DNA from 2 places in the Mesorhizobium sp. WSM3868 genome. Region 2 is predicted to be linked to the other one. Evidence: predicted binding sites of a transcription regulator. Region 2 holds the regulator's gene; the other holds the start of a gene.
The links. Region 2 encodes HrcA, which represses chaperone genes, less so after heat shock. Its sites were predicted from a motif close to GTTAGCACTCNCNNNNNGNGAGTGCTAAC; they were not measured.
Positions count from the first base shown of each region.

Region 1 (4,816 bases), on a different contig from region 2:
CCCATGCCGCCCATGCCGCCGCCAGGCATGCCGCCCGGCATACCGCCGGCGGCTTCCTTCTTCGGAGCCTCGGCGATCATGGCTTCGGTGGTGACCAGCAGGCCGGCGACCGAGGCCGCGTCCTGGAGAGCGGTGCGGACGACCTTGACCGGGTCGACGATGCCCATGGCGATCATGTCGCCATATTCGCCGGTCTGGGCGTTGAAGCCGAAGGTCGCGCCCTTGTTCTCGAGGATCTTGCCGGCAACGATCGAAGCTTCCGCACCAGCATTGGCCGCGATCTGGCGAGCCGGAGACTGCAGCGCGCGGCGCACGATGTTGATGCCGGCAGCCTGGTCGGAGTTGACGCCGGTTGCCTTGAGGTTGGCCGAAGCGCGCAGCAGCGCGACGCCGCCGCCGGCGACGATGCCTTCTTCAACGGCCGCGCGGGTCGCGTTCAGAGCGTCGTCAACGCGGTCCTTCTTTTCCTTGACCTCGACTTCCGTCGCGCCGCCGACGCGGATCACCGCGACGCCGCCCGCGAGCTTGGCCAGACGCTCCTGCAGCTTCTCCTTGTCGTAGTCCGAGGTGGTCTCCTCGATCTGCTGCTTGATCTGGGCGACGCGGCCCTGGATCTCGGCCTTCTTGCCGGCGCCGTCGACGATGGTGGTGTTCTCCTTGGAGATCGACACCTTCTTGGCGCGGCCGAGCATGTTGAGGCCGACATTCTCAAGCTTGATGCCGAGGTCTTCCGAGATGACCTGGCCACCGGTCAGGATGGCGATGTCTTCGAGCATGGCCTTGCGGCGGTCGCCGAAGCCCGGAGCCTTGACGGCGGCGATCTTCAGGCCGCCGCGCAGCTTGTTGACGACCAGCGTGGCCAGAGCCTCGCCTTCGACGTCTTCCGAGATGATGAGCAGCGGCTTCGAGGTCTGAACGACCGCTTCCAGGACCGGCAGCATGGCCTGCAGGTTGGAGAGCTTCTTCTCGTGCAGCAGGATGTAGGCGTCTTCCAGATCGGCGACCATCTTGTCGGCGTTGGTGACGAAGTAGGGCGAGAGGTAGCCGCGGTCGAACTGCATGCCTTCGACGACTTCCAGCTCGGTCTCGGCGGTCTTGGCTTCCTCGACGGTGATGACGCCTTCGTTGCCGACCTTCTGCATCGCTTCCGCGATCATCTTGCCGACCGACTCGTCGCCATTGGCCGAGATCGTGCCGACCTGGGCGACTTCCTCCGAAGTCTTGATCTTCTTGGCGGCCTTGCCGAGAGCGGTGACGACTTCGGTGACGGCGAGGTCGATGCCGCGCTTCAGGTCCATCGGGTTCATGCCGGCGGCAACGGCCTTGTTGCCTTCCTGGACGATCGCCTGGGCGAGAACGGTCGCGGTGGTCGTGCCGTCGCCGGCGATGTCGTTGGTCTTCGAGGCGACCTCGCGAACCATCTGCGCGCCCATGTTCTCGAACTTGTCTTCGAGCTCGATCTCCTTGGCGACGGTGACGCCGTCCTTGGTGATGCGCGGAGCGCCGAACGACTTGTCGATGACGACGTTGCGGCCCTTCGGGCCGAGGGTGACCTTCACCGCGTCGGCGAGGATGTTGACGCCGCGCAGCATGCGCTCGCGGGCATCACGGGAAAACTTTACGTCTTTTGCAGCCATTGTAAGCTCCTGGCAGGGGTTCGGGTCGAACCCGCAGATTCAAGATTCAGTTGACGGTGAGGCCGATGTTCAGCCGATGATGCCCATGATGTCGGATTCCTTCATGATCAGAAGGTCCTCGCCATTGAGCTTGACTTCGGTGCCGGACCACTTGCCGAACAGGATGCGGTCGCCGGCCTTGACGTCCAGCGGCACGAGCTTGCCGCTTTCGTCGCGGGCGCCGGAGCCGACGGCGATGATCTCGCCTTCCTGCGGCTTCTCCTTCGCCGTATCCGGGATGATGATCCCGCCGGCGGTCTTGGATTCGGATTCGACCCGGCGAACGACCACGCGGTCATGAAGCGGGCGGAACTTGGACTTTGCCATGTTGTCTTCCTCGAATGAGAACGGTGAGAACTGTTCCTCCATCCGGCGAGGCCGGATATAAGTTAGCACTCACCAAAGGCGAGTGCTAACGTGGCGCTGAGATAGGCTGGTGGCTTCCGAGAGTCAAGGCGCGCGGGGAGGGGCAATGGCGCAATTTTTCTCAGGCGGAGCCCTGGGCGGAAATGCGGTGGCTGCGCGAAGCGTGGGCGAGCAATCCAGCTCGTTTAGTCCAGGCGCTTCGGCGAGCGCAACACCAGCAGCGGGCAGCGTTCGGCCAGACCGTATGTGCCGCTAGAGGTCAGCCGGAGATCGTCGAAGAAGGTCCGGGCTTCCTCGATGAGCGCTGCCGCGGGGGCGAAACCGTAGACGGCGGACGAGTTCCGGTAGACGTCTATGGTTCCGATGACCGGCAGTTCCCATCCGGTTCGGGCCGACAGCTCCTCGCGGTCGGGAAACACCCTGTCGAAGTGTTCGAGGATGGCTTTGACCGGGATCGTGTAATCCGGCGCGTCGTCGATCGCGGTCATGGCCACGCGCCATTTGAGCTCATGGAAAGTCGAGACGCCGCCGCTTAGCGCAAGATCGCGGACATCCTTCGGGTCGTCCGGCGTTGCGGGAGAGGCGTAAAGCCTGATGCCGGCGCGGCCGTCGGACTTGAGCGCGCGTGCGATCGACGCAAATAGCGTGCGCCTGAGGCCGGCGGCGCCGATGACCGAGAGACATCCGTCGCCGATCAGCGCCTCGACGCTTGCATCGGCGAACGGCAGATCGAACCAGTCGCCCTGCACCGCCTTGCGCGTATCGGTGTCGCCCGGCCAGATGCCGGCAATCATGTCCGAAGACTCGTCGACCGCCGTCATCGTGGCGCCGAGCCCGGCGAGCTCGGGTGTCACGCCGAGCATCACGACATCCGACGGGGCAAGGCCGAGCTCGCGATCGTAGGTTTCGATAACCTCCGCCGGCGGCCGCAGGGGTGAGCCGAGCAACTGCCAATGTTTGCGAATTGCATTCCAATGCTCGGTCATGCAAACCCCAGCCCGGTAGCGCGTTGTATCCGATCGAATAGTGGACGACGCTTGATAGGCCAAGTGGGGAACAATGGCACGCATCGCCGTCATCACGCATGAGTTCGACCGCTTCCAAAGCCGGCGCGGGCTGCTATGGCGCCGGGACAGCCCGTACATGCTCTTCGATCTGCTGGAGGAACTGAAGAGGCGCGGCCATTCGGTGCAGGTCCTCAGCGGCACGTCGGCGAAGCCGGCCGCCGATATCGCGGTGCTGCATGTCGACGCGACGGTTACGTCGCCCGATTATGTCGAGTATGCCCGCGCCTTTCCCTTCTGCCTCAATCTCGGCGCCGCCGACATTTCCAAGCGCCGCATCAGCGGCGCCGTCGTCGGCAAGGACGACTGCTGGAAGGGACAGGTTATCGTCAAGAGCAGCCTCAACCATCGGGGAACGCCGGAACAGCAACTGAATCGGCGCGCGCGGCGCGCCGGCAAGCCGATGCCGTTTCCCGGCGTCGAATCTTTCGACCAATACCAGATCCATGCCTCGCTCGCCGACGTTCCGGCCGAGCTGTTCGGACGCGAGGATCTCATTGTGGAAAAATTCATTCCCGAGCCTGAGCCGGATGGCTTTGCCGCTCGTTTCTGGCTGTTCTGCGGCGAGCGCGAGCGCTGCACACGCCATGTCTCGCCGCAGAGCCTGGTCAAGGGCGACGACACGATCCGTCGCGAGGCGGTTCCCGTACCGGACGAGCTTCGCGCGCTAAGGCGCAAGCTCGGCTTCGACTACGGAAAGTTCGATTTCGTCATGCATGAGGGCAGGGCGGTGCTGCTCGATGCCAACAAAACGCCCGGACGCGCCCGCAATCTGTCGAGCTTCATCGCCGCCGGCAATGCCAATCTTGCCGACGGCTTCGAAGGGTTGATCCGCCAACACGCTTAGATATTCATGCCGCCCGAGACCTCGATGCGCTGGGCGTTGACCCAGCGATTGTCCTCCGACAGCAGCGAGGCGATCATCGGCCCGATATCGTCGGCGACGCCGGCGCGGCCGAGCGCCGTCATGCCAGCCACGACGCGGTTGATCTCGGCGTCGTCGCGCACATGGCCGCCGTTGAAGTCGGTGGCGATGGCGCCGGGCGCCACGGTGTTGGCGGTGATGCGGCGCTGGCTGAGCTCCTTGGCGAGGTAGCGCGTGAACACCTCGATGCCGCCCTTCATCATCGCATAGGCGGCCGAGCCCGGAACCGAGAAGCGCGCCAGCCCGCTCGACACGTTGACGATGCGGCCGCCATCGTTGATCAGCGGCAGCAGCGCCTGGGTTAGGAAGAACACGCCTTTGAGATGGATGTTCATCAGCGTGTCGAATTCCTCTTCCGTGGTCTCGGCGATCGGCTTGCGCAGGCCGGTCCCGGCATTGTTGACGAGATAATCGAAGCGGTCGCGCTGCCAGGTTCCCTGAAGCGTCTTTCTCAATGCAGCGGCGAAAGCCGGGAAGGTGGCAACGGCGCCGGCGTCGAGCTCGAGCGCCGCGGCGCGGCCGCCGGCGGCCTCGATCTCGGCGATCGCCGCCTTCGCCTCGTCGGCGCGCGAGCGGTAGGTGAGGATGACGTCGACGCCTTTGCGGGCGAGGTTGAGCGCGGTGTTGCGGCCGAGGCCGCGGCTGCCGCCGGTGATGAGGGCAATGGGGCGAGTGGTCATGGTGAAAATCTCCTTCTTGGCGATGGTGATCCATATACTCGCGCGAATGACCGATATAATCTGGGTCGGACTGCCAACTCTATTCAGGATCTGCGAACAATCAGC
Region 1 covers NZ_NSGB01000008.1:195,326-200,141, forward strand. Annotated here, with positions in the region: gene groL (chaperonin GroEL) at 1-1,637, opposite strand, end outside; gene groES (co-chaperone GroES) at 1,707-2,003, opposite strand; gene CK221_RS15705 (methyltransferase domain-containing protein) at 2,228-3,028, opposite strand; gene CK221_RS15710 (hypothetical protein) at 3,102-3,953, shown strand; gene CK221_RS15715 (SDR family oxidoreductase) at 3,950-4,711, opposite strand.
Region 1: groES (co-chaperone GroES) is a predicted target of HrcA. The motif match lies at 2,065-2,093, and genes of this name have one in related genera.

Region 2 (4,816 bases):
TCACCTCGATCCCGGCAGGCACCGTCCAGTTCCTCGCTACGGCTTCCAGAACCGCTGACACCGTTTCCGGCTTCATCAGCGACGGCGTGCCGCCGCCGAGGAAGATGCTGGTCACCTCGCGCGGCCCGGTGCGGGCGCGCATGGTCTTCAGCTCCGTCTCGAAGGCACGCGCAAAACGCTCCTGGTCGACCGGCTGGTGGCGAACGTGGCTGTTGAAGTCGCAGTAAGGGCATTTGGCCGCGCAGAACGGCCAATGGATATAGACGCCGAAGCCGGGGCTGCGGTCGAGCGGCATGGTCTGGCCTGTCCCAATCATTTTGACCTGAGCCGCGCCACATCCAGCCGCGCCAAATCCAAGCGGGCCTGGGCAAACTTCTGGAAGGCGCGGGCGCGGTGCGACAGGGCTGTTGCCTGGCCGGGCTTCCAGCCATGCTTTTGCTCGGCGCTCATCTCGCCAAAAGTCTTGGCGAAGCCGTTGGGCAGGAACACCGGATCGTAGCCGAAGCCGAGCGTGCCGCGCGGCGGCCAGACCAGCGTGCCTTCGGCCTCGCCGCGGTAATATTCGGCCTCGCCATCGGGAAAGGCGAGGCAGATGACGGCGACGAAACGCCCGGTGCGCTGCGCCGGCTCGGTCGCGCCGACCTCCTGCAACGCCACTTCGGTGCGCTGCATGGCCATGCCGAAATCGCGTGTGCCGTCCGCCGTCTCGGCCCAGTTGGCTGTGTAGACGCCGGGCGCCCCGTCGAGCGCGTCGACGCAGAGCCCCGAATCGTCCGACAGCGCCGGCAGGCCGGTGGCCTTGGCCGCTGCATAGGCCTTGATATAGGCATTCTCCTCGAAGGTCGTGCCGGTCTCGTCCGGTTCCGGCAGGCCGTAATCCTTGGCCGACTTCGCCTCGAAGCCGAACGGGGCCATCAAGTCGGCGAATTCGCGCAGCTTGCCTTCATTGTGGCTGGCGACGACGATCTTTTGTCCGTTCAAAGAATGCATCAGAGACCCCAGATCCTTGGTTCGGCGAACTCGATCGAATTGCCCGAAGGGTCGCGGATATAGATCGAATGTCCGCCTTGCGGCCATTCGAAATCGCTTTCGATGGCGATGTTCTTGGCCGCCAGATGCTTGCACCATTCGGCGATCTCGGCCGCAGTCGCGGTGAAGCAAAGATGCCCTTCGCCGACCGTGCCGTGCGGCGGCACCTTCAGCTTGGCGTCGGGCGCCGGCGGAATTTTCGTCGCCTCGGCATTGAAGATGAGCAGCACGCCGTTGCCGCAGCGGAAGAAGACGTGGCGGCCTTCGACCTTGCCCAGCGGATCCAGGCCGAGGATGTCGCGGTAGAAGGCTTCGGCAGCGGTTAGGTCTGTGACGTAGAGCGCTGATTCCAGAATCGCGGAGGGAGTCACGAAGCACCCCCCTCTGCCCTGTCGGGCAGATGGCCGGCAGGCCAGAGGGGGGTGCCTAGGCTCGGCATTCGAAAACCTACGCCACCGCCATCTGCTGCAGGCTGACCAGCCGAGAAATACCCTTCTTGGCCAGTCCCATCAGTGCCGAAAACTGCTCTTCGGAGAAGGGCTCGCCTTCCGCCGTGCCCTGGATCTCGACGATGCCGCCCTTGCCGGTCATGACGAAATTGGCGTCGGTGCCGGCCGAGGAATCCTCGAGATAATCGAGATCGATGACCGGCTGTCCGTCATGGATGCCGCAGGAGATCGCCGCGACATGGTCCTTGAGCACCTTGGAAACGCTGGCCATCTGGCGCGCTTCCATCCAGCGCAGGCAATCGTATAGCGCCACCCAGCCGCCGGTGATCGAGGCGGTGCGGGTGCCGCCGTCGGCCTGGATGACGTCGCAGTCGACGGTGATCTGCTGTTCGCCCAGGGCCTGCAGGTCGACAACGGCGCGCAACGAACGACCGATCAGCCGCTGGATCTCCAGCGTGCGGCCGCCCTGCTTGCCGGCGGAAGCCTCGCGGCGCATCCGCTCGCCCGTCGAGCGCGGCAGCATGCCGTATTCGGCCGTAACCCAGCCCTTGCCGGAATTGCGCATCCAGGCCGGCACCTTTTCCTCCAGGCTCGCCGTGCACAGCACATGCGTGTCGCCGAACTTCACCAGGCACGAGCCTTCGGCATGCTTGGAGACGCCGCGCTCGAAGGAGATGGCGCGCATTTCGTCGGGCTGGCGTTTGGAGGGGCGCATTCGGCCTTCTTTCCTATGGTTTTGGATTCGTCGGCGGCTTGTAGACGCATGCGATGGATGGCGCAAAGGAAAAGGGCGCCAAGGAAACTCCGCGCACGCGAAAATGGCCCGGGTTGCGCCAGGGAGGCTTAAGTCTATATCTTTCGATAGGAGGTTTTTCGCTGGAATGAACAAGGCAGTCGATCCCGCATCGCAGCCGCCCGTGCTTCAGTCGCTCGACATGCGCTCGCGCGACATCTTCCGGCGGATTGTCGATTCCTATCTGCGCGACGGCGAGCCGGTCGGCTCGCGCAGCCTGTCGCGCATCCTGCCGTCGTCGCTGTCACCGGCCACCATCCGCAACGTGATGAGCGACCTCGAGCATCTGGGGCTGATCTACGCGCCGCATATCTCGGCCGGGCGCCTGCCGACCCAGACCGGCCTGCGCTTCTTCGTCGATGCCTTCATGGAGCTCGGCGATCTGTCGGACGACGAGCGCCGCGTCATCGAGGCGCAGGTGCGTGCCTCGGGCTCGGGCGCGACGCTGGAGCATATGCTGACAGAGGCCAGCCAGATGCTCTCCGGCATGTCGCGCGGCGCCGGCCTGGTGCTCGCCGCCAAGAACGAGGTGGCTCTGAAGCACATCGAGTTCATCCAGTTGGAACCCACCAAGGCGCTCGCCGTCCTCGTGTCGCAGAGCGGCGATGTCGAGAACCGCGTTGTCGACCTGCCGGCCGGTATCACCGTCTCGCAGCTGCACGAGGCCTCGAACTTCCTCAACGCCCATATCCGCGGCCGCACGCTGGCCGAGGCCCGGGTCGAGATCGCGCGCATCAAGGACGAGACCAGGGCGGCTCTCGACACGCTGTCGCAGGAACTGGTCGAGAAGGGCCTCGCGGTCTGGGCCGGCGCCGAAAGCGGCCTGCCGGCGCGCCTCATCGTGCGCGGCCGCGCCAATCTTCTGGAAAACGTCACCGCCCAGGCCGATCTCGAATTGCTGCGCCATCTGTTCGAGGATCTGGAAACGCAGGACGGACTGCTGCAGCTCCTCGACCTCGCCGAGGAAGGTCCGGGCGTGCGCATCTTCATCGGCTCGGAGAACAAGTTGTTTTCGCTGTCCGGTTCGTCGCTCGTGGTCGCGCCCTATCGCGACAAGGATGCGCGCGTCGTCGGCGCGCTCGGCGTCATCGGCCCGACGCGATTGAACTATGCCCGCATCGTCCCGATGGTCGACTATACGGCCCAGTTGATTTCGCGCATGCTGAGGTAGGCGAGCGGGAAACGTCGCAAGGAGGGTGGAAATGGCGCTGGAATCGTTCAAGGCCCAGATCAGCCTGCTGCTCGAGGAGATGGTGAACCAGCCGGAAGACGATCACGAGATCCAGGAGCTACTGCGCGAGAAGCTCAGGGAAATGCGCGCCATGGGCCTGCCGCTGCCGGCCGATCTGGTCGCGCTGGAAAAGCAGCTCGACGACGATCTGGATATCGAAGAGAGCTGAACTGCCGGCGCTTCCCGTCAAAATTTGCATGCCCGGCTTCTCTTTTGGAGAGCCTGGATATTCGCTGTCTGGTTGCTGATGCACGTTGGCGAATAACGGAGAACAGCATGATACGGATTGCCGGCCTTGCCGCCCTCGCCTTGCTCCTGGCCTCCGGCGCCGTCGCGCAACAGGCCGATCAGCCCTTGCTCACCGGCAAAAAGGCCTTCGGTGACTGGAAGGCCGACCGGCCCGGCGTGCGGCGCCTCATCAGGCCCGACGATCTCCCGAAGCCGAATGTCGCCGAATCCGCCTCGAACGGCGGCGGTGTCACCGATCGCCCCGAGGATGCCAAGCCAGCCCTTCCACCCGGCTTTTCGGCCGAGCTGGTGGCTTCGGGCATCAGCAGCCCGCGTGTCGTGCGCACGGCGCCGAACGGCGATCTCTTCGTCGCCGACAGCAGGGCGAACCAGGTCCGCGTCTATCGACTGGCCGAAGGCAGCGCCAAGCCCGCCGAGAAGTCGGTCTTTGCCAAAGGCCTGACCCGGCCCTACGGCATCGCCTTCTATCCGCTGGGCGACAAGCCGCAATGGGTCTATGTCGCCAACAGCAACAGCGTCGTCCGCTTTGCCTATCGCGACGGCGACCTCAAAGCTTCCGGCGAGCCCGAAACGATCGTCTCGGACATCCCGTCGAGCCATCACTGGACGCGCGACATCGCCTTTTCGCCCGACGGCAAAACGCTCTATCTCTCGGTCGGCTCGGGCTCGAATACCGCGGAGGGCATGGGAGCGAGGCCGAAGGGCGGCGTCGAAGAATGGGCGAGATCGGCACCGCTCGGCGCTACCTGGGGCGCGGAGGAAGGCCGAGCGGATGTGCTCGCTTTCGATCCTGACGGCAAGAACCGCAGGATGGTCGCCACCGGCCTGCGCAACTGCTCGGGCATGACGGTGCAGCCGGCCACGGGCGCGCTCTGGTGCGTCGTCAACGAACGCGACGAGCTCGGCGACAACGTGCCTTTCGAATATGCGACCGCCGTCAAGGAGGGAGCCTTCTATGGCTGGCCCTGGTACTACATCGGCGACAACGAGGATCCGCGCCACAAAGGCGCGCGGCCCGATCTCGCCGGCAAGGTCACGGTTCCGGACGTGCTGATCCAGGCACAT
Region 2 covers NZ_NSGB01000002.1:117,432-122,247, forward strand. Annotated here, with positions in the region: gene hemW (radical SAM family heme chaperone HemW) at 1-316, opposite strand, end outside; gene rdgB (RdgB/HAM1 family non-canonical purine NTP pyrophosphatase) at 313-990, opposite strand; gene CK221_RS03785 (VOC family protein) at 990-1,400, opposite strand; gene rph (ribonuclease PH) at 1,477-2,193, opposite strand; gene hrcA (heat-inducible transcriptional repressor HrcA) at 2,360-3,442, shown strand; gene CK221_RS03800 (hypothetical protein) at 3,474-3,671, shown strand; gene CK221_RS03805 (sorbosone dehydrogenase family protein) at 3,779-4,816, shown strand, end outside.